Regions from separate parts of the Rhodopseudomonas telluris genome, predicted to be linked through region 2. Evidence: predicted binding sites of a transcription regulator. Region 2 holds the regulator's gene; the other holds the start of a gene.
What was found. Region 2 encodes PhoB, which activates phosphate uptake and scavenging genes when phosphate is short. Its sites were predicted from a motif close to TGTCATNNANCTGTCAT; they were not measured.
Positions count from the first base shown of each region.

Region 1: the regulator PhoB is predicted to act here: its motif matches at 4,727-4,743, upstream of ACFFJ6_RS21535 (RNA degradosome polyphosphate kinase).

Region 1 is NZ_JBHLWM010000008.1:879,780-887,403, forward strand. It holds gene ACFFJ6_RS21525 (bestrophin family protein) at 1-921, shown strand, start outside; gene rnd (ribonuclease D) at 1-1, shown strand, start outside; gene ppx (exopolyphosphatase) at 936-2,441, opposite strand; gene ACFFJ6_RS21535 (RNA degradosome polyphosphate kinase) at 2,454-4,655, opposite strand; gene ACFFJ6_RS21540 (P-loop NTPase family protein) at 4,803-5,480, opposite strand; gene ACFFJ6_RS21545 (CDP-alcohol phosphatidyltransferase family protein) at 5,527-6,072, opposite strand; gene purM (phosphoribosylformylglycinamidine cyclo-ligase) at 6,336-7,409, shown strand; gene purN (phosphoribosylglycinamide formyltransferase) at 7,381-7,624, shown strand, end outside.
Region 2 is NZ_JBHLWM010000001.1:171,693-179,316, forward strand. It holds gene pstB (phosphate ABC transporter ATP-binding protein PstB) at 1-78, shown strand, start outside; gene phoU (phosphate signaling complex protein PhoU) at 104-820, shown strand; gene phoB (phosphate regulon transcriptional regulator PhoB) at 874-1,587, shown strand; gene ACFFJ6_RS00805 (GcrA family cell cycle regulator) at 1,969-2,478, opposite strand; gene ACFFJ6_RS00810 (aspartate aminotransferase family protein) at 2,936-4,147, shown strand; gene argF (ornithine carbamoyltransferase) at 4,147-5,079, shown strand; gene ACFFJ6_RS00820 (Hsp33 family molecular chaperone) at 5,323-6,321, shown strand; gene apaG (Co2+/Mg2+ efflux facilitator ApaG/CorD) at 6,426-6,818, opposite strand; gene ACFFJ6_RS00830 (OpgC domain-containing protein) at 7,134-7,624, shown strand, end outside.

The DNA.
Region 1 (7,624 bases), on a different contig from region 2:
ATCGTTCGCGCGCAACCCAACCTCTTCCAACTCTTCTTCCTGGTTCGCGGTTCGGTTGTTCAGCGGATCTATCCGCAGGCCCTGTTCATTGCCGGCCTGTCGGCCGCGGTGGTGTGGGCGCATCACGCCTATCCGGGCGTCGTCTCGGACTTCAACAGCGCGCCGTTTGCCGTGCTCGGCATCGCGCTGTCGATCTTCATGGGTTTTCGCAACAACGCCTGTTACGACCGGTGGTGGGAAGCACGGCGCCACTGGGGCGAACTCATCTGCCTCAGTCGCAACCTGTCACGGCAGACGCTTGTGCTGACCGAACACGACAGGGAGGGCCGCTCCGACCGGATGGCTCTGCTTACCCTGGCGATCGCCTTTGCCCAAGCCCTCGTCCTGCATCTGCGCCCGGGCAGCGACGTCAGCAAGGTCACGCGTCACCTCTCGCCGGACCTCCTCGCCCGCTATCAGGCCAGCCGCAACGCTCCCGAGGTCCTGCTCGCCGCGATGCAGGCCGAGCTCGTCGCGCTTCATCGCGACGGCAGGCTGCGCGATATTCCGTTTCAGATGCTGGACCGTACGATCGGACAGATGGCGATGGTGCAAGCGGCCTGCGAACGCATCCGCTCGACGCCCGTCCCGTTCGGTTACACCCTGCTGCTGCATCGCACGGCCTACGTGTTCTGCTTCCTGCTGCCGTTCGGCTTCGCCAACACGCTGGGCTGGCTGACGCCGTTCGCGACCGCCCTCGCCGCCTACACCTTCTTCGGACTCGATGCGCTGGGCTCCGAGCTCGAGGAGCCTTTCGGTCAGTTGCCCAATGACCTGCCCATCGCCGCGCTCGCGGACACGATCGAAATCAATCTGCGGGAGGCTCTCGGTGAAACCGAGCTACCGCCGCTGCCGGCACCGGTCGACTACATCCTGGTCTGACGGCGGGCGCCGCGTCAACGCCGCACGATGCTGCCGGTGCGGCCGACCATCCGGGCAAGTTGTTTGAAGCGGCTGCCGACCCGGTCGGCGACAAGATCGACCAACCTGTGTTCGAACACGAGCATCAGCTTGCGCTCGCTGGTCCGGAAGTGCGTTGCCGGCAGCACGCCCGGGCGCGCCGCGCTGATCAGATGCGCAACGCGGAAAGCCGCGCCGAGCAGCCGCGCACGCTCGTCCATTGCGTGCGTGACCAGCGCGCGAACCGCCGGTGGCGGCTCGTTCTGCTCACTAAAGCCGGCATAGCGATAGAACACCGACAACGCCATGAAGGCGCGCTCTTGGTGGGTGACGTCGCCAAAATTGCCGTTGGTGATCAGCGCCAACGTCTGCTCGCCGCGGTGGTCCGGATGCACGCGCCAGCCGACGTCCGACATCAGGCAGGCGGCATGGCGAAGGCGGCGCTCGCCTTCCGCCTCGCGCACCTTGGCGATCCGGAACAGCCGGTCGGTCCAGTCGATCAGTTCTTCGGCGTGCCGCGCCGAGCGTGACAGCAGCTTGTTGAGATCCTGCGCGGCGCAGATCAACCCGTCTTTTGCGCGCTCTACCGCCGGAAGCTGCTCGTACAGCAGGCCCTCGCGCACGCCGTAGGTCGAAAACACGATGGTCTTCGGCTTCGCGACCTCAATGACGTATTCCAGAACGAGCGCCGCATAGGCGAGGAGCGGTCGGCGCGCATCTGAGACGAGTTCGATATCTGCGAGCTGATTAGTCGCGACCAGCGTGCGTAGCCGCCGCGCGAAGCGGAGCGCTTCGGCGGCCGGGATCGCATAGCCGTGCATTACCTTGAGCTGGTAGCCGCTCTGCGCGATGTGGATGCGTGCCAGCGCACGCCAGGTGCCGCCGACCGCGTAGAAGGTCCGCGCCCGCGCAGCCTTCAGCGGCAAGGCTCCGGCGAGCGCCTCCCTGGCGATCTTCTCGGCCCGCTTCAGGGATTTCTGCGAAGCATCCTGCAACGCCAGGCTGCCGAGCGGCAACGTCACACCCTTGCGCACCTGGTTGCCGCGGACGTCGATCAGTTCGAGCGAACCACCGCCGAGATCACCAACGATGCCGTTGGGCTTGTGGACGCCGGAGATGACGCCGAGCGCCGACAGTTTGGCCTCCCGCGGCCCCGACAGGATCTCGATCGAGACGCCGCAGATCCGCTCCGCCGCAGCGATGAAATCAGGGCCGTTCCTGGCATCACGGCACGCGGCCGTGGCGATCGCATAGACGCGCCCGACCTTCATCACCCGGATCAGAGCGCGGAACCGCCGCAGCGCCGTCAGCGCCTTGTCGACGGCATCCGTCGCGAGCAGCCCGGTGCTTTGCACTTCACGGCCGAGGCCGCACAGCGCCTTCTCGTTGAAAACGGTGATCAGGCTGCGCGCCAGCGCCTCGTACACGACGAGGCGGACGGAATTCGAGCCGATGTCGATCACGGCGACGCTGGCTTCGCGCCTCGGCGTTGGCTTTCTCAACGTCGCCGATCCTCAGGAAGACGTATTACGCTCCGACCGGCGCGTGAGGCGCCGCGGCGAAGATTCCTTGAGCGACTTTCCACGGCCTGACAGACTCGGATTGGTCATGAAGTAGTTGTGCACGTTGAAGGGCTCCTCGCCCTTCCCCACCTTCATACGCGTCGATGATCCGTCGGGCAACAATTGCCAGCTCTGCTCGGTATCCTTCAGGTTCGCCACCATGATCTGCTCGAGAACCTGCTGATGCACGGTAGGGTTCTGCAACGGACACAGGATCTCGACCCGGCGATCGAGGTTACGCGGCATCATGTCGGCCGACGAGATGTAGACAGAAGCCTTGGAGCTCGGCAGGCCATGGCCGTTGCCGAAGCAGTAGACTCGTCCATGCTCCAGGAAGCGGCCGATGATCGATTTGACACGAATGTTTTCAGACAGCCCGGGCACGCCCGGACGCAGGCAACAGATGCCGCGCACAACCAGATCGACCGACACGCCGGCGCGCGACGCTTCGTAGAGCGCATCGATGATGTCCGGATCGACCAGGGCGTTCATTTTGAGCCAGATCGCCGCCGGCTTGCCGTGGCGCGCGAACGTCGTCTCGCCGTGGATATGTTCGAGCATCCGCTTGCGCAGCGTCAGAGGCGAAACGGCCATCTTCTCGATGTCGCTCGGCTCGGCATAGCCAGTAATGTAGTTGAACACCCGCGCCGCGTCGCGGCCGATGATAGGATCCGACGTGAAGTAAGACAGGTCGGTATAAATACGTGCGGTGACGGGGTGATAGTTACCCGTCCCGGTGTGGACATACGTGGTCAGGCTGCCGCCTTCGCGGCGCACGACGAGCGACAGCTTGGCGTGGGTCTTGAGCTGCAGGAAGCCGTACACCACCTGCACGCCAGCGCGTTCGAGATCGCGCGCCCAGCGGATATTTGCCTCTTCGTCGAAGCGCGCCTTCAGTTCGACCAGTGCGGTCACCGACTTGCCGGCCTCGGCGGCCTCGGCAAGCGCGCGCACGATCGGCGAGTTGTTCGAAGTTCGGTACAGCGTCTGCTTGATCGCCACCACATCCGGATCGCGCGTCGCCTGCTGCAGGAACTGCACCACCACGTCGAACGACTCGTACGGATGATGCACGATCAGGTCCTTCTGCCGGATCGCCGCGAAAATGTCGCCGCCATGCTCACGCACACGCTCCGGATGCCGCGGAACGTAAGGCGGGAATTCAAGATCCGGACGATCGACGCGCGTCAGCTGCGACAGCTCGTTCATCGCCAGCACGCCGTCGACGAGCAGTACCTCATCGTCCGAGGTTGTCAGTGCGCGTTGCACGAAGGCGCGCAGCTCCTCAGGCATGGTGGCGTCGACTTCAAGCCGGATCACCGAACCGCGGCGGCGGCGCTTCAGGGCGGTCTCGAACAGCCGGACGAGGTCCTCGGCCTCTTCCTCGATTTCGAGTTCGCTGTCGCGGATGACCCGGAAGGAGCCCTGCCCCTTGACCAGATAGCCAGGGAACAGCCGCCCGATGAACAGCGAAGTCGCCTGCTCCAGCGTGATCAGCCGGACCGACTGGTCCTTCCCGTTCGGCGGCAGCCGGATGAAACGGTCGATCTTGCCCGGCATGCGGATCAGCGCGTTCATCGCCTTGCCGTCCGTGACCCGCGCCAGCTGCAGCCCGATGGTGAAGCCAAGGCTGGGGATGAACGGGAACGGATGAGCCGGGTCGATCGCGAGCGGCGTCAGCAGCGGGAAGATGTTGTGGAGGAAATGATCCTCGATCCATGCCCGCTCCGACTTGCTGCAGTCGCGGCCGTCGAGCAGCACGATTCCATTCTCGGCCAGAACGCCACGCAGGTCACGCCAGATCGCCTGCTGATCGGCCGCGAGCCGCGAAACCGCGTCATTGATCAGGACGAGCTGCTCTGCCGGAGTCAGGCCGTCGGGACTACGCTCGGTTATACCTTCGCGGACCTGCGCCTTGATGCCGGCGACGCGGACCATGAAGAATTCATCAAGGTTGTTCGCAGAAATCGACAGAAAACGGACGCGTTCCAGCACGGGATGGTGCGGGTTGACCGACTCTTCCAGCACGCGGCGGTTGAAATGCAGCCACGACAATTCACGATTGATGAATCGCTCTGGCCCGGCCGCGACCACCGAAGCCGGCTCGGCTTCACCCTTTTTCTCTTCGATGACAATGACTTGATCGGTATCCATGAGAAATCGGTCCAGTGCCGTTGGGAGCAGACGTGCCGGTAGGCGGTGCGGCGAGACAATGCTGCATTCGCAAGACGTTTCCATGACAATGATGGACGAGGCCTGCGGCCCGTCAAGCCGCAGCGGCGGCCAGGTTGCCGCAGATACTCAGGTCTCGCGCAGCACTTCTGCGGCGAGCGCGCGCGTCACCGGACGGCCCAGACGCAGCGCCTCGGTGTCGAGCAGCTCCACCGTCCGCCGCGCGGCCGCGAAGGAGCGATCGATCCGCTTGGCCAGATAGCCGACCAGATTGGCATCGATGCTCATCTGCCGGTCGGCACAGAATTTGACGATCAGCGCCCGGAACAGCGCGTCGTCCGGCGCGAGCAGGTTCACGACCGGCACGGCCCGCAGCCGGGAGCGCAGGTCGCGGAGTTCCGGCGGGAACGCCGACGGCGCCAGCCGCGCGGTGATGAGGACGGAGGCTTCGTCCTCTCGCGCCAGGTTCATCAGATGAAATAGCGCTCGCTCGTCAAAGCTGCCCGGAATCAGGTCTTCGACCACCAACGCGCCGGTTGCGAGTTCTCCCGGCACGTTCGCGGGCGTCAGGGCCTGCGCCGAAGTCGACCGCGCACCGGCCAGTTCGGCCCAGATCGACGCCAGATGGCTTTTGCCACTGCCCTCGGGGCCGACCAGCAACATGATACGGTTCGGCCAGTCCGGCCAGCTTTCGATCAGCTTGAGCGCAGCGGTATTCGCCGTCCCCTCGAGGAAATCCTCGCGGGACAGGCTTTCGGCGTGCGGCAAGTCCAGAGCCAGTTGTCGAGGTTGTACGCGGACTGCCACGGGGTCGCTCCATGCCGGGCCGCTTCACGCGGCCGGCCGACGCGTGTCAGCGACCAGGCTCGATCGTGCTCATGTGCCGCGTCCACTCCACGAGATAGAAGGAGACCGAAAGCAAGGTCAAGACCGTGACCAGTCCCATGAGAATAACGTCGTAGGGCGCCGGCTCGAAACCGAAGCCGAGCGCGCCGAGCACCAGCGCCGCAAACCCGACCTGCGCCACCGTGTTCAGTTTCGAGACCATCAGCGGCTTCATCGGCACCGGCTTGCCGAACAGCCACGAGACGATCACGGCGCCGACGATCATGATGTCGCGCGACACCACCAGGATCACCAGCCAGCGCGGGATCGCCCCCCAAATTCCCAGCGAAACGTAAATCGAAACCAGCAGCGCCTTGTCCGCCAGCGGATCGAGCAGCGCGCCGAGTTCGCTCGCCATGTTGAAGCGCTTGGCGAGGAAGCCGTCGACCGCGTCGCTCACCCCGGCGATGATAAAGATCGCGAAGGCGATAGCCATTTGGTTCGACGCAATCGCCCAGACGATGACGGGCACCAGCAGAATACGAACAAGCGTAATGATGTTGGGTATACTCACGCGACGGTCCCGACTTCCACCCCAGGCCCGGCTAAATCTTTGCAATTTCGGCGATTGCCGGGGCCGGTTGTCTACATAGACCATGGGGGGGCACCTTGCGAGCCATTGCGCGCCGGCGAAATCCGACGTAACCACCCCAAAACCATCGCTCGGACGCGGACAAGCGGGACTTAGGTCTAGCGCGACCGGCGGGGACCATCGGCGGCGGCTTGATGCCGGGCGGCACCCGTGCCGCGCAGCGCCTTTTTCTGCAGGAGCCGGCCATGACCGAGCGCAAGCACGGCCTCACCTACGCCGATTCCGGCGTCGATATCGACGCGGGCAATCGGCTCGTCGATCTGATCAAGCCGATGGTGCGGGCGACCGCACGGGCCGGCGCCGATTCCGAAATCGGCGGCTTTGGCGGCTTGTTCGACCTGAAGGCGGCCGGGTTTAAAGACCCGGTGCTGGTGGCAGCCACGGATGGCGTCGGCACGAAGATCAAGGTGGCGATCGACGCCAAGCTGCACGCCGGCATTGGCATCGACCTCGTGGCGATGTCGGTCAATGACCTCGTCGTCCAGGGCGCCGAGCCCCTTTTCTTTCTAGATTACTTCGCCTGCGGCAAGCTCGACCCGGAAGCCACCGCGGAGATCGTTGCCGGCGTTGCCGAGGGCTGCCGCGAGTCCGGCTGCGCCTTGATCGGCGGCGAAACTGCCGAGATGCCCGGCCTCTATAAGGACGGCGACTACGATCTCGCCGGCTTCGCGGTCGGCGCAGCTGAGCGCGGCACCCTGCTGCCCTCGCCCGACATCGCCGAAGGCGACGCGGTGATCGGCCTCGCCTCCTCCGGCGTACATTCGAACGGCTTTTCGCTGGTGCGGAAGATCGTCGAGAAGTCCGGCCTGCCCTACGACGCGCAGGCGCCGTTCTCACCAGTGATGACGCTTGGCGGCGCGCTGCTGGCGCCGACCAGGCTGTATGTGAAATCCTGCCTGCACGCGATCCGCACCACCGGCGCGATCAAGGGACTGGCGCACATCACCGGCGGCGGCTTCACCGACAACATTCCGCGGGTGCTACCCAAGCATCTCGGCGTCGGCATCGACCTGCCGCGACTGCCGGTGCTCCCGGTCTTCAAATGGCTGGCTGAACAAGGCGGCATCGCCGAACTCGAACTCCTCCGCACCTTCAACTGCGGCATCGGCATGATCGCGATCGTCAAGGCGGATGCCGCCGACGCCGTCACCGAAGCGCTCACCAGCACCGGCGAGAGCGTGCATCTCCTCGGCCAAGTGATCGCCGCCAAGGGCGAGCATCGCGTCGTCTATGACGGCCACCTCGACCTCGCCTGGTGATGCCGTGAGCAAGCGTCGCGTCGCTATCCTGATTTCCGGGCGCGGGTCGAACATGGCCGCGCTGATCGAGGCCGCGGCCGAAGACGGCTTTCCGGCAGAGATCGCCGTGGTGATTTCGAACACTGCAAGCGCCGGCGGTCTTGCGATCGCGCAGCGGAGCGGCATCGAGACGCTGGTGATCGAGAGCAAACCTTTCGGCAAGGATCGCGCCGGCT
Region 2 (7,624 bases):
TTCGGCCCGACCAACAAGATCTTCACGTCGCCGAACGATCGGCGGACCCAGGATTACATCACCGGCCGCTTCGGCTGACGCGCCAGGCGCGAGGAGAACGGACATGGGCTTCGAGCACACCACCAAGGCGTTCGACGGCGACCTTCAGGAACTGACCCGCATGGTCGCCGAAATGGGCGGTCTGGCCGAACGCCAGATCGTCGACTCGGTCGACGCGCTGGTCCGGCGCGACGTCGCGCTCGGCGCGCGCGTCGTGGCGGCCGATCAGGAAATCGACCAGATGCAGCGCGCGATCGAAGAGCGCGCGGTGCTGACGATCGCGCGGCGGCAGCCGATGGCGGTCGACCTGCGCGACATCGTCGGCGCGATGCGGGTCGCCACCGACCTGGAGCGGATCGGCGATCTCTCCAAGAACATCGCCAAGCGCGTCAACGCCATCGACAGCGACTTCCACCCGCTGAAGCTGATCCGCGGCCTCGAGCACATGACCGATCTGGTGCAGTCCCAGGTCAAGGCGGTGCTGGACGCCTATACGGCGCACGATTTGCCCGCCGCGATGGTGGTGTGGAACGGCGACGAGGAAGTCGACGCGATCTGCACCTCGCTGTTCCGCGAGCTGCTCACCTACATGATGGAAGATCCGCGCAACATCTCGTTCTGCATCCACCTGATGTTCTGCGCCAAGAATATCGAGCGGATCGGCGACCACGCCACCAACATCGCCGAGACGGTGTTCTACATGATCGAAGGCCAGCAGATTCTGGACAAGCGCCCGAAGGGCGACATGACCACCTTCGCCAACGCCACGCCGGGCAACTAACGTATCGTCCGCGAACCGCGGACGGTGCCCAACGATGAAGACGAGGACGACATATGGGCGCGCGCATTCTGGTAGTTGAAGACGAGGAAGCGCTGACCACGCTGCTGCGCTACAATCTGGAATCCGACGGCTACGACGTCGAGACCGTCGCACGCGGCGACGACGCCGATACAAGGATGAAGGAGCGGATTCCGGATCTGGTGGTGCTGGACTGGATGCTGCCGGGCCTGTCCGGCATCGAACTGTGCCGTCGCCTGCGGGCGCGGCCGGAGACCAAGCAGCTACCGATCATCATGCTGACCGCGCGCGGCGAGGAAAGCGAGCGCGTCCGCGGGCTCGCCACCGGGGCCGACGACTACATCGTCAAGCCGTTCTCGGTGCCGGAACTGCTGGCGCGGGTGAAGGGTCTGCTACGGCGCGCGGCGCCGGAGCGGCTCGCCACCGTGCTGTCCTACGGCGATCTCGAACTCGACCGCGACAAGCGTCGCGTCGCACGCTCCGGCCGGCCGATCGACCTCGGTCCGACGGAGTATCGCCTGCTCGAGTTCTTCCTGGAGCATCCCGGCCGGGTGTTCAGTCGGGAGCAGCTGCTCGACGGCGTCTGGGGCCGTGACATCTATATCGACGAACGCACCGTCGACGTGCACATCGGCCGGCTGCGCAAGCTGCTCAACCCCGGCCGCGAACAGGACCCGATCCGCACCGTCCGCGGCGCGGGTTACGCGCTGGACGACCGCTTCGCCAAGGCGGAAAGCAGCCCGTCCTGATTGTTAGTTCGATCGGGATCGAGCGCGAAGGTGGCGTGAGCGACGCAGCGCCTGAACGGTAGCTCATCGGTAGCCCGCATGAGCGGAAGCGACATGCGGGGGTGACCGGTGCTTCCCGCATATCACTTCCGCTCATGCGGGCTATGATTTTGACGCCATCACAGCCGAGATCCTCCGCGAAAGCGGAGGATCTCGGATTGCAGCGGGGGCGTGTGGAGCAACTGGCGCTCTGGAATGCTGGGTCGCCCGTCTTGCGCAGGCGCTGCCGTTTGAGCGGCGACTAACATGGCGCCCAAGCGGCGCTGGTATCAGTGCCCTCTCCGCTCGCGGGAGAGGGCAGCCTCGGCGCCGGCCGCCCGTGCGGTCGGGTGAGGGGGCGTGTTACCGCGTGGTCTTCGGGGCAGCGCGGCGGCGGTCGCCGACGGGCTGGTAGGCGATGCGCGAGTGGTGCGCGCAGTAGGGCAGGCCGGGCAGCGACTTGCCGCCGCAGAAGAAGAATTCCGGATTGCTCGGATCGCCGATCGGCCAGTGGCAGGTGGCTTCGTTGAGCTCGAGCAGCGACAGCCGCTGGTTCATCGGCACCACGTTGTCGTAGGTGACCGGTTCCGGCTCGGCCTCGACTTCGAACACATGCGCGAGCGCGGTGTTGCCGCGCGCCACCGGACGTGTGACCCGCATCATATGCTGGGCCGGACGCGCCTTGCGCGGGCGCGGCGCGGCTGAGGTCGGGCTCTTGGCCCGGCCCGACAGGCCGAGACGGTGCACCTTGCCGATCACGGCGTTACGCGTCACGTTGCCGAGCTCCGCGGCAATTTGACTCGCCGACAGCCCGCCTTCCCATAATTTCTTCAACTGCTCGACGCGCTCGTCCGTCCAGGTCAATGCCGTCATCGTTCTATCCCTTCCTGCCGCGCGGCGCTGGTTCAGCGCGGAACCGCAGCTGTGAGGTCGTCCAAATGTCTTGCCGGCAGAATCCCTTAGCCCTCGCCGGACGACCATTGCCGCCCGGGCGATACGCACCCACCGAGAGCTCAATAAGGATTACAAACCGCGCACGAGATGTCGTACCCGACAGCCAAAACGCTACAATATGCCGTGACTCACGCGCAAGAGTCAGACCTGGTGCGTCCACACCTTCTCATCAAGTGAGTCATAACCGTCACAGCGGCGATGTTGCGGCAGCCCCGACGCAGGTCGTTGAAAGCCCCGGTTGACAGGCACTTCAGCGCACCTAGAATGTCCCTACGTGCCGCCTGGAAAGGCGGCACGTTTCGTTTTCGGGGTACGTTGGCCCGTGACCGCGTCGCAAGCGGCCGGCCGGCGGCCCGCTTTTCCGATTGGATCGGCCATGTCGAGCGCAGCTTCTACGTCCCATCTTTTGCCGGTATTCGCCAGGGCGGACGTCGCCTTCGAGCGCGGCGAGGGCGTCTGGCTGCACGGCGCCGACGGCGAGCGCTATCTCGACTTCACCAGCGGTGTCGCGGTCAATTCGCTCGGCCATTGCCACCCGCATCTGGTCGAGGCGCTGCAGCAGCAGGCGACGAAGCTGTGGCACATGTCGAACCTGTTCAAGAGCCCGGACGGCGAGCGGCTGGCGGCGCGGCTGTGCGAACAGAGCTTCGCCGACAAGGTGTTCTTCGCCAATTCGGGCGCCGAGGCGATGGAATGCGCGCTGAAGATGGCGCGGCACTATCACTTCTCGAAAGGCGCGCCGGAGCGCACCCGCATCATCACCTTCGAGGGCGCGTTCCATGGCCGCACGCTCGGCACGCTCGCGGCGACCGGCTCGGCCAAGTATCTCGAAGGCTATGGCGAGCCGCTGAGCGGCTTCGACCAGGTGCCGCTCGGCGACATCGAAGCGGTGAAGAAGGCGATCGGCCCGCACACCGCCGCCATCCTGATCGAGCCGCTGCAAGGCGAGGGCGGCGTGCGCTCGCCCGAGACCGCGTTCTTCCGCGCGCTGCGCGAGCTGTGCGATCAGCACGGCCTGCTGCTGATTTTCGACGAGGTGCAGACCGGCATGGGCCGCACCGGCGAGCTGTTCGCCTACAAGCGGATCGGCGTCACGCCGGACCTGATGTCGCTCGCCAAGGCGCTCGGCGGCGGCTTCCCGATCGGCGCGTGCCTGGCGACCGCCGAGGCGGCAACCGGCATGGCGCCGGGCTCGCACGGCTCGACCTTCGGCGGCAATCCGCTGGCGGTGGCGTCCGCCAATGCGGTGCTCGACGTGATGCTGAAGCCCGGCTTCTTCGACCACGTCAAGAAGATCTCGGTGCTGCTGAAGCAGAAGCTCGCCGGCGTGGTCGATCGCTTTCCGCAGGTGCTGAGCGAAGTGCGCGGCGAGGGGCTGCTGATCGGCCTCAAGGCCGTGGTGCCGTCGCCCGATCTGGTCGCCGCGCTGCGCGATCAGAAGCTGCTCACCGTCGGCGCCGGCGACAATGTCGTCCGCCTGCTGCCGCCGCTGATCGTCAGCGAGGCCGAGATCGAAGAGGCGGTGACGCGGCTGGAGCGGGCCTGCACGGTGCTGAGCGGACAGGCCGCGCAGCGGGAGGCGGTGTGATGAGCAAGCTCCCGACTCCGCGGCATTTCCTCGACCTCACCGAGGTGCCGACCTCCGAACTGCGCAACATGCTGGCCGCATCGGTGTCGATGAAGGCCAAGCGCAAGGCTGGCAGCCTCGACGACAAGCCGCTCGCCGGCAAGACGCTGGCGATGATCTTCGACAAGCCCTCGACCCGCACGCGGGTGTCGTTCGACGTCGGCATGCGCCAGCTCGGCGGCGAGTCGATCATGCTGACCGGGCAGGAGATGCAGCTCGGCCGCGGCGAGACCATCGCCGACACCGCGCGGGTGCTGTCGCGCTTCGTCGACATCATCATGATCCGCATCCTCAATCACGACGCGCTGCTCGAGCTCGCCGCCAACGCCACCGTGCCGGTGATCAACGGCCTGACGCGCAAGTCGCATCCCTGCCAGGTGATGGCCGACGTGATGACGTTCGAGGAGCACCGCGGCTCGATCAAGGGCGCGACCGTGGCCTGGACCGGCGACGACAACAACGTGCTGGCGTCGTTCGCGCACGCCGCGCAGCGCTTCGACTTCAAGCTCAACGTCGCCACCCCGCCGCAGCTCGCGCCCAACAAGGCGCTGCGCGATTGGATCAAGTCCAGCGGCGCGGCGATCACCATCGGGACCGATCCGGAAGAGGCAGTGCGCGGCGCCGACTGCGTCGTCACCGACACCTGGGTGTCGATGGGCGACAAGGACGGCGAGCACCGCCACAATCTGCTGAAGCCCTATCAGGTCAACGCCAAGCTGATGTCGCTCGCCCACAAGGACGCGATCTTCATGCACTGCCTGCCGGCGCATCGCGGCGAGGAGGTCACCGACGAGGTGATCGACGGCCCGCAATCGGTAGTGTTCGACGAAGCCGAAAACCGCCTGCACGCGCAAAAGGGCATTCTGGCCTGGTGCCTCGGCGCGGTGGCGTAGTTACTTTCTTCCCATGTGAGCGAAGCGGCCACGGTGCCCCCCCTTGCGGGGGGCGGCCGAGCGAAGCGGAGGCCGGGGTGGGGGTACCCCGAGCACTGAGTGTGGGGCTCCCCACTCGACCGGCCTTACGGCCGGCCACCCTCCCCGCAGGGGGGGGGGACTAGCCTGCTCCGCGGCAACGCAGCCATTCACCCTTCAGCTCAGCCCTTCCGATCCCCGTCTCCCGCCCCCAGATAAGCGCCCATGACCTCACAGACCCCTGATCCCAATACCCCCGAAACGCCCGTCCGCGCGCCGTCGGCCGTTCCGATCGACGACAGCGTGCTGCCGTTCGAAGTCGGCCCGCTCGACCTGCGCGGCCGGCTGACTCGGCTCGGCCCGGCGCTCGACGAGCTGCTGGAAAAGCACGCCTATCCGACGCCGGTGGCCAAGCTGCTCGGCGAGGCGATCGTGCTGGCGACGCTGCTCGGCTCGGCGCTGAAGTTCGACGGCCGCTTCATCCTGCAGACCCAGACCGACGGGCCGGTGTCGCTGCTGATCGTCGATTTCCAGGCGCCCGACCGGCTGCGCGCCTATGCGCGGTTCGACGAGAGCCGGCTGGAGCCGGGGCTCGATTCCGGTGCGTTGCTCGGCAAGGGCCATCTGGCGATGACCATCGACCAAGGCCCCGACATGAGCCGCTACCAGGGCCTGGTCGCGCTCGATGGCGGCGGTCTGGAAGAAGCCGCGCACGAATACTTCCTGCGCTCCGAGCAGATCCCCACCCGAGTGCGGCTCGCGGTCGGCGAGGAATGGCGTGGCGGCGAGGGCGGTCGGCACCACTGGCGCGCCGGCGGCATGCTGCTGCAGTTTCTGCCCAAGGCGCCGGAGCGCGCCCGGCAGGCCGATCTCGATCCGGGCGATGCGCCCGAAGGCGCCGCGGTCCATGCCGTGCCGGAGGACGACGCGTGGGTCGAAGGCCAGTCGCTGATCGGCACCGTGGAGGACATCGAGCTGATCGACCCGGCGCTGTCCGGCGAGCGGCTGCTGTACCGCCTGTTCCATGAGCGCGGCGTCCGCGTCTTCTCCTCGCTGCCGCTGCGCGCGCAATGCTCGTGCTCGCGCGATGCCGTCTCCGGCATGCTGTCCCGCTTCTCCCCGCAGGACCGCGCCGACATGGTCAAGGACGACAAGGTCGTCGTGACCTGCGAGTTTTGCAGCTCGGTGTACGAATTCACGCCGCAGGAAGCCGGCGTCGAGTAGTTCAGACGCGTGGGGTGGGTAAGCGAAGCGTGCCCACCGATTGCAGACGAGGCCGCTGATGGACGTGGGCACGGCGCGATGCGCCTTTGCCCACCTCCGGCGCCTCAGTTCAGCGTCCGCTTCCCTTCCGGACTGTCCAGCGAGAACGCCGGGACGTCGATTTCGAAGCGTTCGCCGGTTTCGCTTTCCATCTGGTAGCGGCCGGCCATGAAGCCGGAGGCGGTGGGGAGGGGGACGCCGCTGGTGTATTCGAAGCGCTCGCCGGGCGCGAGCACCGGCTGTTCGCCGACCACGCCCTCGCCGCGGACCTCCTGGGTCCGGCCGGAGGCGTCGGTGATCACCCAATGCCGGGTGCGCAGTTGCACGGTCTCGTCGCCCGAATTGGTTATCACGACGGTGTAGGACCAGAAGAACTGCCGGTTCTCGGCGGAGGACCGTTCGGGCAGGTAGTTCGGCTCGACGGTCACCTCGATCTGACGGGTTACGGCGCGGTACATGGACGTTGTTCCAGCTTGCAGTGCAATCATATCGCAAAACCCCGCTTTGAAACCAGCCGCTCGGAACGATTTTCAGTCTACGCACAGTGACGAGCCGTGGTTTCAACATAGTTGCGGCTTAGTTCCGCGGCGACGCCGGGTCGCACCGACGGTCTGCACCAGACCGGGCATTGTGCCGTGGCGCCCGCGACGCGGTCGCTGCGGCGGATGTCGGGAGGCCGGAAGGTCGCCGTGCTCGGCTGCAAAATCTCGCCTGTGCTCACACAGGCTGGTATATCAGCGTCACGGCGCGATGCCGCGCCTGCCCGGAGCCCCATGACTCCCGTCGCCTCATCCGTTGCCGAACCGGTTGCCGCCACGCCGCCCGCGGAGATTTCCCCGCCGACGGAAGCTGCGCCGCCGCCGGCTCCTCCACCCAAGCCCGCGATCCGCAAGACGGTGCCGAAGCGCGAACTGCGGCTCGACTTGTTCCGCGGGCTCGCGCTGTGGCTGATCTTCATCGATCACCTGCCGGCGAACGTGCTGACCTGGCTGACGATCCGCAATTACGGCTTCTCGGACGCCACCGAGATCTTCATCTTCATCTCCGGCTACACCGCGGCCTTCGTGTACGGTCGGGCGATGCGCGACCAGGGCTTCGTGGTGGCGTCGGCACGCATCATGAAGCGGGTCTGGCAGATCTACGTCGCCCACGTCTTCCTGTTCACGATCTTCCTGGCCGAGATCTCCTACGTCGCCACCAGCTTCCAGAACCCGCTCTACACCGAGGAAATGGGCATTCTGGACTTCCTGAAGCAGCCCGACGT